3 regions of the Kitasatospora sp. NPDC059747 genome follow, and region 1 is predicted to be linked to each of the others. Evidence: riboswitches for the same ligand, from Rfam matches in the RefSeq annotation. Region 1 holds a riboswitch; each other region holds the start of a gene.
What was found. A riboswitch is a leader RNA that binds a small molecule or an ion and turns the genes downstream of it on or off. The one in region 1 is predicted to bind thiamine pyrophosphate.

Region 1 (5,021 bases):
GTGGCGCAGCATCCGCACCGACACCCGGCCGTGCCTGGCGAAGTCTCCGATGTTCAACATGGTGCTCCCAGTGCACGGCCTCCCACGGTGTCAGGGTCAAGCCCCGCTGCCCGCAAAGCGCGAAGGCGGGTGCCGACTCGATGTCGGCACCCGCCCTGAGCAGGTGTTTTCCCCTACCGGCGGAGAGCGTGGGATTCGAACCCACGGTGACGGGTCACGCCACGACAGTTTTCAAGACTGTTCCCTTAGGCCGCTCGGGCAGCTCTCCAGGCGGAGGTCAGCCTAACGGGTCCGGCGGGGTTCGGTGCACACGGTTTCCGGGTGCCGGGTCAGCTCGGGGTGTCGCCCTCCCGCGAGCCGAGGGTGACCTTGGTGGTCATGGTCTGGCCGTTGCGCTGGTACTCGACGTCGACGGTCTCGCCGGGCTTGTGCGTCCAGATCCGGCTGACCAGGGCCGGGCCGTTCTCGATCGGGGCGCCGTTGAGCTTGGTGATGACGTCGCCGGGCTTGAGGCCGGCCTTGTCGGCGGCGCCGCCGGGGGTGACGGCGGGCTGGCCCTGGATGTCGCGGGTCTGGATCTGCGCCCCGTCGCCCTTGTAGTCGTCGTTGCGCAGTACCTGGAGCTGGGCGTAGACCGGCTTGCCGGTCTTGATCAGGGTGTCGGCGACCCACTTGGCCTGGTTGATCGGGATGGCGAAGCCGAGGCCGATGCTGCCGGCCCGCCCGTTGGCGGAGGCGTTGGACTGGATCGCCGAGTTGATGCCGACCACGGCGCCGCTGGAGTCGAGCAGCGGGCCGCCGGAGTTGCCGGGGTTGATCGAGGCGTCGGTCTGCAGGGCGTTCATGTAGGAGGCCTGGGCGCCGGTCTCATCGCCGGAGGCGACCGGGCGGTCCTTGGCGCTGATGATGCCGCTGGTGACGGTCGACTCCAGCCCGTACGGCGCGCCGATCGCGATGGTGGCGTCGCCGACGTTGACCTTGTCGGAGTCGGCCAGCGTGAGCGGGCTCAGCTTCTCCTTCGGCGGGTTGTCGATCTTGACGACGGCCACGTCGTAGCCCTCGGCGCGGCCGAGCACGGAGGCGCTGTAGGAGGAGCCGTCGGCGAACTTGACGGTCAGTTTCCCGCCGCCGCCGGTGACGGCGGGCGCCACCACGTGGTTGTTGGTGAGGATGTGGCCCTCGGTGTCGAAGACGAAGCCGGTGCCGGTGCCCGACTCGCTGCTGTTCTGCGCCTTGATGGTGACGACGCTCGGCAGCGCCTTCTGCGCGATGGCGGCGATCGAGCCGGGGGCGGGCTCGTTCTTCTGGGTGTTGCTGGCCTGGATGGTGGTGCTGCGGTGGTCGTCCGCGGAGGCGACGGAGTTGCCGTTGCCCGAGACCGCCACGCCGACGGCACCGCCAGCGATGCCCGCCACGAGGGCGACGGCGGCGATCAGGGCGACCAGGCCGCCGCGCTTCTTGCGGGGACCGCCGGGGCCGGCCGGGCCGCCGGGGTAGTCCGCCGGGTAGCCGAGCGGGCCCGCGGGACCGCCGGGCGCACCGGGGGCGCCCGGGTAGCCGGGGATGCCGTGCGCGGCGGTGGTGTCGTGCCCCGCGCCCCAGCCGCCGAGCGGGCGGCCGGCGCCGAACGGGTGCTGGGCGCCGGGAGCGGCGTACGGGTCGTGGGCGCCGGCGGCGGGGACGCCGTGGGTCGGCGTCGCGTACGGGTTGGCGACCGGCGGCAGGACCGGGGCGGCCTCGCCGACGGGCGCGGCGGGCGCAGCCGGTGCGACGGGCGCGGCCGGTGCCGCAGCCGGGGCGACGGGCGCGGCCGGGGCGGGCGGCAGGACCGGCGGCGGGGCGTCGATGTAGCCGCTCTCGGCGACCGGCGCGACCGGCGCCTCGGCGGGCGCGGCGGGGGCCGCCTCGGGCGCAGCGGGGGCGACGGGCGCCGCCTCCGGGACGGGGACCTTGGTGAAGGCCATGGTGGGCTTGTGCCCGCCGTCGGCCGGCGCGGCGTCCGCCGGGGCCTCGGGCTCGGGCACCCGGCCGAAGGCCATGGTCGGCTTGTGCCCGCCGTCGGCCGGCGGGGCGTCCGCCGGGGCCTCGGGCTCGGGGATCCTGCCGAAGGCCATGGTGGGCTTGTGCCCGTCCGGAGCCGGGGCCGCTGCCGCGGCCTCAGTGCCCGAGGGCTGCTCCCCCTGCGGCCCGGTGGGCCCAACCTCGCGCTCGGTGCTCACGGACGACCTCCATAGCTGACAGAACCAAGGACCATAGTTTTTCGCACTGCCGATTCGATTGCCGTAAGGACCCCTCTGAAGAACTCATAAGAATCCTTAGGCGGGACCGACGCCTCCGCTCGACGACACGTTCCCGGCGGCGGCTCCCCCACCCCCGCCGAACGTCCCGCGATGCGGACCGCACGCCCCCTGGCCTTGGGCGTTCGCCCCGGTGCCGGTTAGCCTGTCGCTCCAAACTGACACGCGGGAGCTTGGACCTTCCAGGCTGAGAGTGCGCTGGTCGACCGTACGCCACGGGATCCCGGGCGGACCGTCGAGGGGGCGTTGACCGCCGGAACCTGTCCGGGTAATGCCGGCGTAGGGAGTATCGGCCATGCCGCCTGCTTCGCCATCCTCTTCTTCGGGCGCGCCCGAGTCCAAGGGTTTCTCCGAATCGTCCACGACCGGTCATGACGGGCCCGGATCCGGCGGGACCGCCGCCGCGACCGCGCTGCTGGACCGGCCGGAGAAGGCCGAGGCACCGCTCGTCCTCGACGCCGAGCCGCCGCGCACGCTGCGTTTCCGCGACCACTTCGCGCTGTGGATGAACCTCGGCGTCAGCCTGATCGGCTTCTCCACCGCCGCCACCGTGCTCGGCGCCCCGGGCAGCGAGCTGTCGCTGGCCGCCGCGGGCACCGCGATCGTGGCCGGCACCGCGGTGGGCACCGCGATGCTCGGCGTGGCCGCGCTGATCGGCGCCCGCACCGGCGCGCCGGCGATGGCGAACCTGCGCGGGCTGTTCGGCACCCGGCTCTCGTACGTCCCGACGGTGCTGAACATCGTCCAGTGCATCGGCTGGGGCGTGTTCGAGCTCCTGACGATCGCGGCGGGCGCGCAGACGGTCGCCCACACGGACGGCTACCGGTGGCTGTTCGTCCTGCTCGCGGGCGGGCTGACCACCGTGCTGACGATCTGGCCGCTCGGCTCGATCCGGGTGCTGCGGCGCTTCGTGGCGGGCGCCGTCGCCGTCGCGATGGTCTACCTGACCGTCCAACTGGGCCGGCACGGCGTGCCCGACCCGGGCAAGGGCAACTGGCACGGCTTCCTGGGCGCCACCGACGCGATGATCGCGGTGTCGATCTCCTTCGTCCCGCTCGCCGCCGACTACACGCGGCACTCGCGCACGCCGCGCTCGGCGTTCTGGGGCAGCTTCTCCGGCTACACCGTCGCCCAGGTGTGGTGCTACGCGCTGGGCCTGATGGCGCTGCTGCAGTCCGACGGCGACCCGAACAAGATCTTCGACTCCTTCCTCGGCGTCTGGGCGGGCTGGCTGTTCCTGCTGGTGCTGGTGCTGCGCGAGACGGACCAGTCCTTCGCCAACGTGTACTCGACCGCGATGTCGGTGCAGAACCTGCTGCCGCGGGCGGACCGCCGGGTGCTGTCCGGCGCGATCGGCCTGCTGACCACCGTGCTGGCGCTGCGGATCGACAAGTTCACCGACACGTACACCAACTTCCTCGGCCTGATCGGCTCGGTCTTCGTGCCGCTGCTGGCCGTGCTGGCGGTGGACTACTTCTTCGGCGCCGGCCGCAACGGCTGGAACCTCACCGCCGAGGCGCCCTCGCGCTGGCTGATGCTGCTGCCGTGGGTGCTCGGCTTCGCGGTCTACCAGTTCATCGCGCCGACCCCGGTGGCCGGCTGGTGGACCGACTTCTGGACCTCGGCCCAGGGGGCGCTGCACTTCACCCCGCAGGAGTGGACGTCGGCCTCGCTGTTCGCCTTCGCGGTGCCCGCGCTGGTCACCTGGGCGCTCACCCCGCTGAGCCGGCGCACCCCGCAGCACTGAGGGAGCGGAGGCGAGGACGGCCCCTCGGGTTGGGACCGTCTTCGCCTCCGCGTCACCTGCTCCGCCTATCGTTGACGGCGTGACCAGCCCAGATCTGTCTTCGACGGCCCCGCGCACCGCGCCGTCCGTCCAGGTAGTCGCCCACCGCGGCTCCTCGGACGCCTTGCCCGAGCACACCCTGGCCGCCTACCGGCGGGCCCTCGAGGAGGGCGCGGACGCCGTCGAGTGCGACGTCCGGGTGACCGCCGACGGCGAGCTGGTCTGCGTGCACGACCGCCGCATCGGCCGGGTCTCCAACGGCCGCGGCACCGTCTCGGCGATGACGCTCGCCGAGTTGCAGGACTACGACTTCGGCGCCTGGAAGACCGGCCGGCCCAGCACCGACCCCGAGCTGCGCGGCGTGCTGACCCTGGAGCGGCTGCTGGAGCTGGTCGTGGACTGCGGACGGCCGGTGGACCTGGCGATCGAGACCAAGCACCCGGTGCGCTTCCGCGGCCGGGTCGAGGCCGAGCTGCTCCGGATGCTCGAACGGTTCAAGATCTCCGGCATCCGCGAGGGCGACCGCCCGTCCGCCCGGATCATGAGCTTCTCGTCGATCGCGCTGGACCGGGTGGCCGCCGCCGCGCCGGACTACCCTCGGGTGTTCCTGATCGAGCGGATGCTGCCGCTGCTCGGCCGGCTGCGGGAGGGCCGGCCGCTGCCCGGCGGGGCGCGGATCGCCGGGCCCGGCATCGACCTGGTGCGGGCCAAGCCCGACCTGGTGCCGCGGCTGCGCGAGCTGGGCCACGAGGTGCACGTGTGGACGGTCGACGAGCCGGCCGACGTGGACCTGTGCCTGGAGCTCGGGGTGTCGGCGATCATCACCAACAAGCCCGCGCAGGTGCTGGCGCAGCTCGGCCGCTGAGGGCCCCGGAGGACCCACGGGTCCCTCGGATCCCGGTGGGTGCCGACCGCTCTGTCGGAACCTGATCGCCGAA
Region 2 (5,021 bases), on a different contig from region 1:
CCCGTCCGGCGGCCCGCCTCCGCGCCCGATTCGGCGCCCCTGCGGGCCCACCCAGCCCGCGAGGCGGAGCGAACCGGGGTCCGCATGAACGGGGTCCCCATGACCAACCCCCCGCCGCTGCTCGCCGAGGACCGCCCGGAGTACGAGCGCCTCCTCGCCGAAGCCCTCCGCGACGGCACCGTCCGCACCGCCCTCCGCGCGCCCGGCGCACTCACCGCCGACCAGCTGCGCGCCCGCGCCCTGCGCGACGCCGACGCCATCGCCGCCGCGGCCGCCACCGAGTACGAGCACTACACCGGGCTGCGCGAGAGCCTGCGCAGCACGCCCCCGCCCGCCGAGGGCGCCGAGCCGGCCGCCCCCGGCCTGCTCTCCCAGCTGCGCTCCGCCGACGGCGGCGCCGGGCTCTTCCCGGTCCTCACCGTGCTCACCCCGATCCTGGCCTGGGCCGCGGCGCTGGTCCTGCTGCTCCTCGGGTACGCCCTGCGCGCCGCCGACCCCGGGCTCGTCCTCGCCCGCTCCCTGGTCACCGCGGGCTGGATCGCGCTCGCGGCCGGGATCGTCGCGATGACCGTCGGCCTCGTCGGGCTCGTCCTCACCGCGTTACGCGACGGCTCCGGCGCCCCCGCGGGCACCGACCCCGACCTCGCCGCCGAGCTCGCCGCCGCCCGCCGCGCCTGGCGCACCGCCCTGCGCGACCACGGCCTCCTCCCCTACCTGCACGCCGGCCTCCCGGCCGTCCCCGCCCAGCGCCCGGACTTCACCAGCCCCGGCTACACCCCGCCGGGCTTCACCGGCCCGGGCCCCGACGGCCTCATCGACCCCGAGGGCCGCACCTCCCGCCCCGCCGCCTTCACCCCGCCCGACTTCAGCACCCCCGGCTACACCCCGCCGGGCTTCACCGGCCCCGACGAGGTCGGCTGACGCACCGCTGCCCCGGGCCACGCCCGGGGCCGCGCGCAGGACCCCGGAGCGGCCGCTACGGCAGGTAGCGTTCGAGCGCCGCCGCGCCCTTCTCGTCGATCTGCCGCCTGGCCCACGCGAGGCGCTCGGGCGTGACGTCCTGCCCGGACGCCATGACCAGGTCCTCGGGGTCGAAGGGCCGCTCGCCACCGCTGTACAGCTGCCGCGGGGACGCCTTGGCGTCCCGGTTCGTCTCGTCGCTCGGATCGGTCCCCTTGATCGGGCTGCCCATCGCTGCCTCCTTGGTCGGCCTTCCCCCCAGGGTGCCTCCGTTTTCCCCCGGACGCACGATGGCGGGGCGGCAAAGACCGGAACCCGTCCGAGGCCGCCGGGCGGAAAGGAAAACGGCCCGCGCTCTCCCCCCGGAGGAACGCGGGCCGGCTCTGGGGCGGCGGCGGTCAGTCCGCCATCGGCAGGTAGACCTTGTTGCCGTGGGCCTTGAACTCCTCGGACATGGCCTGCATGCCGGCCAGCGCCTCGGCGTCGAACTCGGTGCCGACGGCCGTGGAGCCGTCGCCGTGCTCGTCGCGGATCTTCTGCGAGATCTTCATCGAGCAGAACTTCGGGCCGCACATCGAGCAGAAGTGCGCGGTCTTGGCCGGCTCGGCGGGGAGGGTCTCGTCGTGGAAGTCGCGCGCGGTCTCCGGGTCGAGGGCCAGGTTGAACTGGTCCTCCCAGCGGAACTCGAAGCGGGCGTCGGAGAGGGCGTCGTCCCAGGCCTGGGCGCCGGGGTGGCCCTTGGCGAGGTCGGCGGCGTGGGCGGCGATCTTGTAGGTGATCACGCCGGTCTTGACGTCGTCCCGGTTGGGCAGGCCCAGGTGCTCCTTGGGCGTCACGTAGCAGAGCATCGCGGTGCCCCACCAGGCGATCATCGCGGCGCCGATGCCGGAGGTGATGTGGTCGTAGCCGGGGGCGACGTCCGTGGTGAGGGGGCCGAGCGTGTAGAACGGCGCCTCGTCGCAGATCTCCTTCTGGAGATCCATGTTCTCCTTGATCTTGTGCATCGGGACGTGGCCCGGGCCCTCGATCATCACCTGGACGTCGCGCTCGCGGGCGATCCGGCCGAGCTCGCCGAGGGTCTGCAGCTCGGCGAACTGCGCCTCGTCGTTGGCGTCGGCGATGGAGCCGGGCCGCAGGCCGTCACCGAGCGAGAAGGTGACGTCGTAGGCGGCGAGGATGTCGCAGAGCTCCTCGAAGTTCGTGTAGAGGAAGTTCTCCTTGTGGTGCGCGAGGCACCACGCGGCCATGATCGAGCCGCCGCGCGAGACGATGCCGGTCTTGCGGCGGGCGGTCAGCGGGACGTACCGCAGCAGCACGCCGGCGTGGACGGTCATGTAGTCGACGCCCTGCTCGCACTGCTCGATGATGGTGTCCCGGTAGACCTCCCAGCTCAGCTCCTCGGCCCTGCCGTCGACCTTCTCCAGGGCCTGGTACAGCGGCACGGTGCCGATCGGCACGGGGGAGTTGCGCAGGATCCACTCGCGGGTGGTGTGGATGTTGCGGCCGGTGGAGAGGTCCATGACGGTGTCGGCGCCCCAACGGGTGGCCCAGGTCATCTTCTCCACCTCCTCCTCGATCGAGGAGGTGACGGCGGAGTTGCCGATGTTGGCGTTGATCTTCACCAGGAAGTTGGTGCCGATGATCGCCGGCTCCACCTCGGGGTGGTTCACGTTCACCGGGATGACGGCCCGGCCGCGGGCCACCTCGTCGCGCACGAACTCGGGGGCCAGGCCCTCGCGCAGGGCGACGAACTCCATCTCCGGCGTGACGATCCCGCGCTTGGCGTAGGCGAGTTGGGTCACGGCGGCGCCGCCGCGGCCGCGCAGCGGGCGGCGGGGGCGGCCGGGGAAGACGGCGTCGAGGTTGCGCAGGTTCCCGCCGCGCGGCGAGGTGTGCTTGATGCCGTCGTCCTCGGGGCGGGCCTCGCGGCCGTCGTACTCCTCGACGTCGCCGCGCTGGCGGATCCACGCGTCGCGCAGGGCGGGCAGGCCGCGGCGCACGTCGGGCTCGTAGGCGGGGTCGGTGTACGGGCCGGAGGTGTCGTACAGCGGAACGGTCTTGCCGTTGGTGAGCACCACCTCGCGGAACGGGACCCGCAGATCGGGGCGGGATCCCTCGCGGTGGGCCTTGCGCCAGGCCGGGGTCGGGTAGCCGGTGCGCTCGCTGCTGGGGGCGCTCTGGGCAGACTGCGGCTGTGCGTCGAACGTGGTCATCTGACCTTCACTCCCTACGCCGGCATTACCCGGTCCAGGTTCCTGCGGTCGGCGCAGCGTCCCGGCCGTCCGTCGACGGACCGTTCAGCGCCCTCTCAGCCCGGTGCTCCGAGCTCCCGCGTCCGCAGGCGGTGTTGCCTGCACATGACGCCCAACACCGTAGCGAGAGGATCGCCGCAGGTCCAGAGGGCTTCCGGTGGGCGGGCGGCGGGCGCAGACTGAAGCCCATGATCGGACTGACGGGACGGGTCACGGGGAAGGTCGGCGCGGGCCTGGTCGGGGAGGTGCTGGTGCACGTGCCCGAGCGGCAGGGGACGGAGGCGTTCCTGGCGTACCTGGCGGTGCCGGGGGATCCGCTGCCGACGGGCACGCAGGTGATCGTGGTCGAGTACCAGGCGCCGCGCACGGTGTTCGTGTCGCCGCTCTGACGGACGATCCTCCCTCGTCACGGGGCCCGTGACAGGACCGGGACGAAGTCACGACGTCACCTACTGGCGCACGCGCACGAACAGGCGCAGAATCTCCGCTGCCACCGCGTCCGCGCACTCCTGCACAACCACGCGCAGCCACGGAGCGGTGTGCCTTGAAGGGGGAGTCGGCCGATGGTTATCGGCGTCGTCGCGGGGGCCGTGGTGGCCTCCATCATCGTTGTGATCATCCTGTTCAAGCTCATGTGGCGGGTCGCCGAGCCGAACGAGGCACTGATCATCTCCGGGTCGAAGCACGGGGACGGCCTGGGCTTCCGGATCGTCACCGGGCGGGGCACCTTCGTCGTCCCGGGCATGCAGGCGGTGCGCCGCCTGTCGCTGGACCTCAACGAGGCCGAGCTGGACGTCGAGTGCGTGACGCAGCAGGGCATCCCGGTGCACGTCAAGGGTGTCGTCATCTTCAAGGTCGGCGACGACTCGGTGTCGATCGCCAACGCCGCCCGGCGTTTCCTGGACCAGCAGAAGATGATGGGCCAGCGGGTGCACAACGTGTTCGCCGGTCACCTGCGCTCCATCGTCGGCGGGCTGACGGTCGAGGACATGATCCGCGACCGCGATCGGCTGACCGGCGAGACCCGGGCCGCCTCGGGCGCCGAGATGGAGAAGCTCGGTCTGATCATCGACTCGCTGCAGATCCAGGAGATCCTGGACCCGACCGGGTACATCCGCAACCTCGCCGCCCCGCACGCCGCGGCCGTCCAGCGCGACGCCCGCATCGCGGCCGCCGCCGCCGACCGCGAGGCCACCGAGGCGGAGCAGGAGGCGTTCGCCCGCAAGGCCGAGGCCACCCGCAACAGCGAGATCCAGCAGGCCTCCTACCAGGCCGAGATGGACACCGCGAGCGCCCGCGCCCGGCAGGCCGGACCGCTCGCCGAGGCGGCCGCCCGCCAGGAGGTCGTCGTCCAGGAGACGAAGGTCGCCGAGCTGGAGGCCCAGCGCAAGGAGCAGCAGCTCCAGATCGACGTCCGCAAGCCGGCCGACGCCAAGGCGTACGAGACCCGCACCAAGGCCGACGCCGACCGCGACGCCCGGATCTCCTCGGCCCAGGCGCACGCCCGGGAGACCGAGCTGCGGGCGGCGGCCGACGCCAGCCAGGTGAAGATCGCCGCGGCGGCCGAGGCGGAGGCCACCAAGCTGCGCGGCCTGGCCGCCGCCGAGGCGACCAGGGCCACCGGTCAGGCGGAGGCCGCGGCCGTCGAGGCCCGCGGTCTGGCGGACGCCGAGGCGGCCCGGGCGCTCGGGCTGGCCAACGCCGAGGGCATCCGGGCCCGCGCCGCGGCCCTCGCCGAGAACCAGGACGCCGTCGTGGCGCAGGAGTTGGCGGAGAAGTGGCCGGAGATCGTCCGGGCCGCGGCCGAGT
Region 3 (5,021 bases), on a different contig from region 1:
CATCGCGACGGTGGTCAGCTCGGTGCCCGAGACCCGCAGGGCCTGCTCCAGGACCTCCAGGCTGGGGGCGCCGCCGGTGCCCATGATGAGCCGGGAGGTGAAGGTCGTCCCGGCGATGGTGAAGAGGTCGTCGGCCATGGCGCTCAGCCTCCCTGCACGGCGGTGAGGATCTCGATCCGGTCGCCCGCCGAGAGCCGCGTCTCGGACCACGAACCACGTGGCACCACGGCCTCGTTGAGCGCGGCGGCGACGCCGGTGTTGGCCTTGCTGAGGGTGGTGACCACCTCGGCGAGGGTGGTCGCGGCGGGCACCTCGCGGGGCTCGCCGTTGACGGTCAGTGCGATGTCGGTCATGCGACGGCCTTCGTGGTGGAGCGGGCGGGGGAGAACCGGGAGGGTGCGAACGGCCGTGCGAGCTCGGGGACTTCGCCGGTCGCCAGGTAGTCGGCGAGCAGGTCGGCGGTGACCGGGGTGAGCAGGACGCCGTTGCGGTAGTGGCCGGTCGCGGCGACCAGGCCGGGCAGGTCGGTCGGTCCGAGCAGCGGTGCGTTGTCCGGCGAGCCGGGACGCAGCCCGGCCGAGGTCTCGACGAGCGGGAGTTCGGTGATGCCGGGGACCAACTCGTGGGCATCGCGCAGGAGTTCGTAGACCCCGCCGGCGGTGACGGTGGTGTCGTAGCCCTGCTCCTCGGTGGTCGCGCCGATCACCAGCTCGCCGTTCTCGCGCGGCACCAGGTACAGGTGCTGCCCGCGCACGACCGCGCGGACGTTGCGGTTGAGGAAGGGCCGGTAGGCGTCGGGGATCCGCAGCCGCAGGATCTGCCCCTTGACCGGACGGACCGCCGGCAGCACGTCCTCCGGCAGGCCGGGCAGCCGGTGGCTGTGCGGGCCGGCGGCGAGGACGACCCGGTCGGCGGCGAGGGTTCCGCCGGTGCCGAGCCGGGCGCCGACCGCGCGGCCGCCCTCGACCAGCAGCTCGACGGCCTCGGTGCGGTGGAACACGACGCCCGAGCGTTCGCAGGCGCGGACCAGCGCGGTCAGCAGCCGGCGGGGGTCCACCTGGTGGTCGTCGGCCACGTGCAGGCCGCCGCGCACGCCGGGGGCCAGCATCGGTTCCAGCTTGCGGGCCTCCCGGCCGGTCAGCCAGGTCGAGTCGAGGCCGAGCCGCTCGTGGAAGGCGTGCAGTTCGCGCAGTTCCGCGCGGTCGTCGGAGTCCAGCGCGACGGCGACCGTGCCGCACCGGCGGTAGCCGGTGTCCTCGCCGCCGCTCGCCTCGGTGAGCTCGGCGGCGAACGCCGCGTACCGCTCGTTCGAGGCCATCCCGAGGCGCAGCAGCGGCTCCTCGCCGTACTGCAGCTCGGTGACCGGGGCGAGCATCCCGGCCGCGACCCCGGCCGCCCCGTGACCGGGGGAGGGGTCGACCACGACGATGTCCTCCAGGCCGCGCTGCGCCGCCCGCCAGGCGACGGCGAGGCCGATGACGCCCCCGCCGATCACCAGCACGTCGGCGCGGCTGCCCGGTGCCAAGCGTGTCAAAGCTGCTCTTCTCCCTTCGCCGGTATGACCCGGATCAGGTTCGGACGGTCGCGGGCCGTGCCAGCCCGCCTCTCAGCCCGGTACGCCGGGCTCCCGTGATGGTGTCCCCACCATAACTCCGGTGGTCCGCCCGGCCGAAGGCCCGTACGAAGGGTGGACGGGCCCGGCGCGGCCCGCCCGTGCGCGGGACGGACGGGCCGCCGGGGCGCGTGGGGCCGCTGAGTACAGTGGCGCCGTGGCAGAGCTGAGCGGAACGGATCGGGTGGTCGTCGTCGGGGCCGGGCTGGCCGGCGCGCAGTGCGCGCTGGGGCTGCGGCGGGGCGGCTGGCAGGGGCGGATCGTGCTGGTCGGGGAGGAGCCGCACGCGCCGTACGACCGGCCGCCGCTCTCCAAGGACGTCCTGCTCGGCAAGAGCGACGCCACCACGCTGGACATCGACTTCCCGCACCTCGGCGTCGAACTGCTCACCGGCCGCCGCGCCACCGGACTCACCCCGGGCGTGCTGCACACCGACGCCGGCGACCTCCCGTACGGATCGCTGGTGATCGCCACGGGCGCGACCCCGCGCGCCCTGCCCGGCGCCGAGCGCGCCCACCTCCTGCACACCCTGGACGACGCGCTCGCCCTGCGCGCGCTGCTGCGGCCCGGCCTGCGCCTGGTGCTGGTCGGCGCCGGCTGGATCGGCGCGGAGGTGGCCACCGCCGCCCGGGAGGCCGGCTGCGAGGTGACCGTCGTCGAGGCGGGTCCGGCGCCCGTTCCCGGTGCGCTGCCCGGGGAGGTCGGCGCGGCGATGGCCGCCTGGTACGCCGGAGCCGGGGTGGACCTGCGCTGCGGCGTCGGCGTCGCGGCCGTCGAGCCCGGCGCGGTGCTGCTGGCCGACGGCTCGCACCTGCCCGCCGACGAGGTGGTGGTCGGCATCGGCGCCCGGCCCGCGACCGACTGGCTGGCCGGCACGGGCGTCGAGCTGGACGCGACCGGTGCGGTCGTCGTGGACGGGCGGCTGCGCACCAGCCTGCCGGGCGTCTTCGCGGCCGGCGACTGCGTCAGCTACCCGTCGGTCCGCTCCGGCGCCCGGCTGGCCGTCCAGCACTGGGACCACGCGCTGCAGTCCGGCGAGGCGGCGGCCGCCGCCGTCCTCGGGGTGGACGCGCCGTACGACCCGGTGCCGTACTTCTGGTCGGAGCAGTTCGGCCGCATGGTGCAGTACGCCGGGCGGCACGCCGAGGGCGACGAGCTGCTCTGGCGCGGCTCCCCGCAGGACGCGACCTGGTCGGTGCTGTGGCTGCGCGACGGTGTGCCGAGCGCGCTGCTGGCCGTGGACCGCCCGCGCGACCTCACCCAGGGCCGCCGCCTGATCGAGCGCGGCACCGCGCTGGACCCGGCCCGGGCCGCGGACCCGGCGGTGGCGCTGAAATCGGCGGTCGCGGGGTAGCGGCTGGTGCGCGGCGGGCTCCGGAGGTGGCAGTCTGGTGGCGTGAGTGAGATCGAAAGCAAGATTGAAGCCCTGGTCGCCGAGTGGATGTACCTGCCCGACATCTCGGAGCAGTGGGGGGTCCGCGTCACCGAGGTGCGCGACCTCGTCCGCAACGGCGGCCTGATCGCCGTCCGGCGGGGCCCGAACAACTCGCTGCAGGTCCCTGCGGCGTTCATCGACGGCCAGGGGCTGGTCAAGCACCTGTCCGGCACCCTGACCGTGCTGCGCGACTGCGGGTACAGCGACGTGGAGATCCTGGAGTGGCTCTTCACCGAGGACCCGTCGCTGCCCGGCAGCCCGATCCAGGCGCTGCGGGAGAACCGTGGCACCGAGGTCAAGCGCCGCGCCCAGGCGATGCTGATCTGATGGCGGCGGACACGCCGCGTCAGCGGCTGGCCGAGGCCCGGCTGTACCTGTGCACCGACGCCCGCCGCGAGCAGGGCGACCTGGCCGAGTTCCTGGACGAGGCGCTGGCCGGCGGGGTCGACATCGTCCAGCTCCGGGACAAGGGCCTGGAGGCCAAGCAGGAGCTGGAGGCCCTGGAGGTCTTCGCGGACGCCTGCCGCCGCCACGGCAAGCTGCTCTCGGTCAACGACCGCGCCGATGTCGCCCACGCCGCCCGGCCGGACGTCCTGCACCTCGGGCAGGACGACCTGCCCGTCCCGGCCGCCCGGGCGATCCTCGGCGAGGACGTCCTGATCGGCCGGTCCTGCCACGCCGAGTCCGAGGTGGACGCGGCGGTCGCCGAGCCCGGCGTGGACTACTTCTGCACCGGCCCGGTCTGGCCGACCCCGACCAAGCCGGGCCGCCCGGCCCCGGGCCTCGGCCTGGTCGCGTACGCGGCGAAGCAGCCCACCGACCGCCCGTGGTTCGCCATCGGCGGCATCGACCTGGGCAACGTCGACGAGGTGCTCGCCGCGGGCGCCCGCCGGATCGTCGTCGTGCGCGCCATCACGGCCGCGGACGACCCGCGGGCGGCCGCCGCCGAGCTCTCCCGGCGGCTGCGCCAGGCCTGATCCCGGCAGGGGCCGCCGTCGGCCGCGAGGCTCAGTACTTGCGGACGGTGGCGGCCTCGGCCAGGGCGAGCAGCACCTCGCGGGCGCGCCGGTCGGCGAGCGGCGCCGCCTCCAGGGCGGCCAGCGACTGCCGCATCAGCTCGTCGATCCGGGCCTCCACCAGCTCCGGCGCCCCGCTCCGCGCGACGAGGTCCCGCAGGCCGGCGACCTCGGCGGGCGCGAGGTCCGGCGCGCCGAGCCGCTCGTCCAGGTGCCGCGCGTCGGCGGCCGGCAGCCCGCGCATCGCGTGCGCGACCAGCAGCGTGCGCTTGCCCTCGCGCAGGTCGTCCCCGGCCGGCTTGCCGGTGACCGCCGGGTCGCCGAAGACGCCGAGCAGGTCGTCCCGCAGCTGGAACGCCTCGCCCAGCGGCAGGCCGAACGCGCCGTACGCCGCGACCAGGCCGGGCCCGGCGCCGGCCAGCAGCGCGCCGACCTGGAGCGGGCGCTCGATCGTGTACTTCGCCGACTTGTAGTGCAGCACCGTCTGCGCCCGGTCCAGCGCACCCTCGTCCGTCGAGTCCCCGGCGACCGGCTCCAGCACGTCCAGGTACTGGCCGAGCATGACCTCGGTGCGCATCAGGTCGAACGCCGGCTTGGCGGCCAGCACCGCGGCGGGGGCCAGGCCGGAGCGCAGGAACAGCTCGTCGCACCAGATCAGCAGCAGGTCGCCGAGCAGCACCGCGGCCGAGGCGCCGTACTGCTCGCGGTCGCCGCGCCAGCCGCGCTCGCGGTGCATCGCCTCGAAGCGGCGGTGGATCGACGGCAGACCGCGGCGGGTGTCGCTGCGGTCCATCAGGTCGTCGTGGACCAGCGCGCTCGCCTGGAGCAGCTCCAGGGCCGCCGCCGCGTTCGCGATCCCCTCGCCCTCGGCCGAGCCGCCGGCGCCGCGCCAGCCCCAGTAGCAGAACGCCGGGCGCAGCCGCTTGCCGCCGTCGAGCAGGAAGTCGCGCAGCGCGTC

Region 2: linked by a shared signal. The riboswitch ahead of thiC (phosphomethylpyrimidine synthase ThiC) and the one ahead of ACFV4G_RS21720 (purine-cytosine permease family protein) in region 1 are both predicted to bind thiamine pyrophosphate.
Region 3: linked by a shared signal. The riboswitch ahead of thiO (glycine oxidase ThiO) and the one ahead of ACFV4G_RS21720 (purine-cytosine permease family protein) in region 1 are both predicted to bind thiamine pyrophosphate.

What each region holds. Positions count from the first base shown of each region.
Region 1 is NZ_JBHWGV010000048.1:33,659-38,679, reverse strand. It holds gene ACFV4G_RS21735 (MerR family transcriptional regulator) at 1-60, opposite strand, end outside; tRNA gene ACFV4G_RS21730 (tRNA-Ser) at 181-268, opposite strand; gene ACFV4G_RS21725 (S1C family serine protease) at 330-2,219, opposite strand; TPP riboswitch at 2,453-2,600, shown strand; gene ACFV4G_RS21720 (purine-cytosine permease family protein) at 2,593-4,044, shown strand; gene ACFV4G_RS21715 (glycerophosphodiester phosphodiesterase family protein) at 4,124-4,948, shown strand.
Region 2 is NZ_JBHWGV010000024.1:53,866-58,886, forward strand. It holds gene ACFV4G_RS13410 (hypothetical protein) at 100-921, shown strand; gene ACFV4G_RS13415 (hypothetical protein) at 977-1,192, opposite strand; gene thiC (phosphomethylpyrimidine synthase ThiC) at 1,359-3,173, opposite strand; TPP riboswitch at 3,168-3,303, opposite strand; gene ACFV4G_RS13425 (hypothetical protein) at 3,401-3,601, shown strand; gene ACFV4G_RS13430 (SPFH domain-containing protein) at 3,776-5,021, shown strand, end outside.
Region 3 is NZ_JBHWGV010000107.1:19,244-24,264, forward strand. It holds gene ACFV4G_RS33865 (thiazole synthase) at 1-138, opposite strand, end outside; gene thiS (sulfur carrier protein ThiS) at 144-353, opposite strand; gene thiO (glycine oxidase ThiO) at 350-1,534, opposite strand; TPP riboswitch at 1,529-1,641, opposite strand; gene ACFV4G_RS33880 (NAD(P)/FAD-dependent oxidoreductase) at 1,770-2,966, shown strand; gene ACFV4G_RS33885 (Rv2175c family DNA-binding protein) at 3,009-3,374, shown strand; gene thiE (thiamine phosphate synthase) at 3,374-4,024, shown strand; gene ACFV4G_RS33895 (polyprenyl synthetase family protein) at 4,056-5,021, opposite strand, start outside.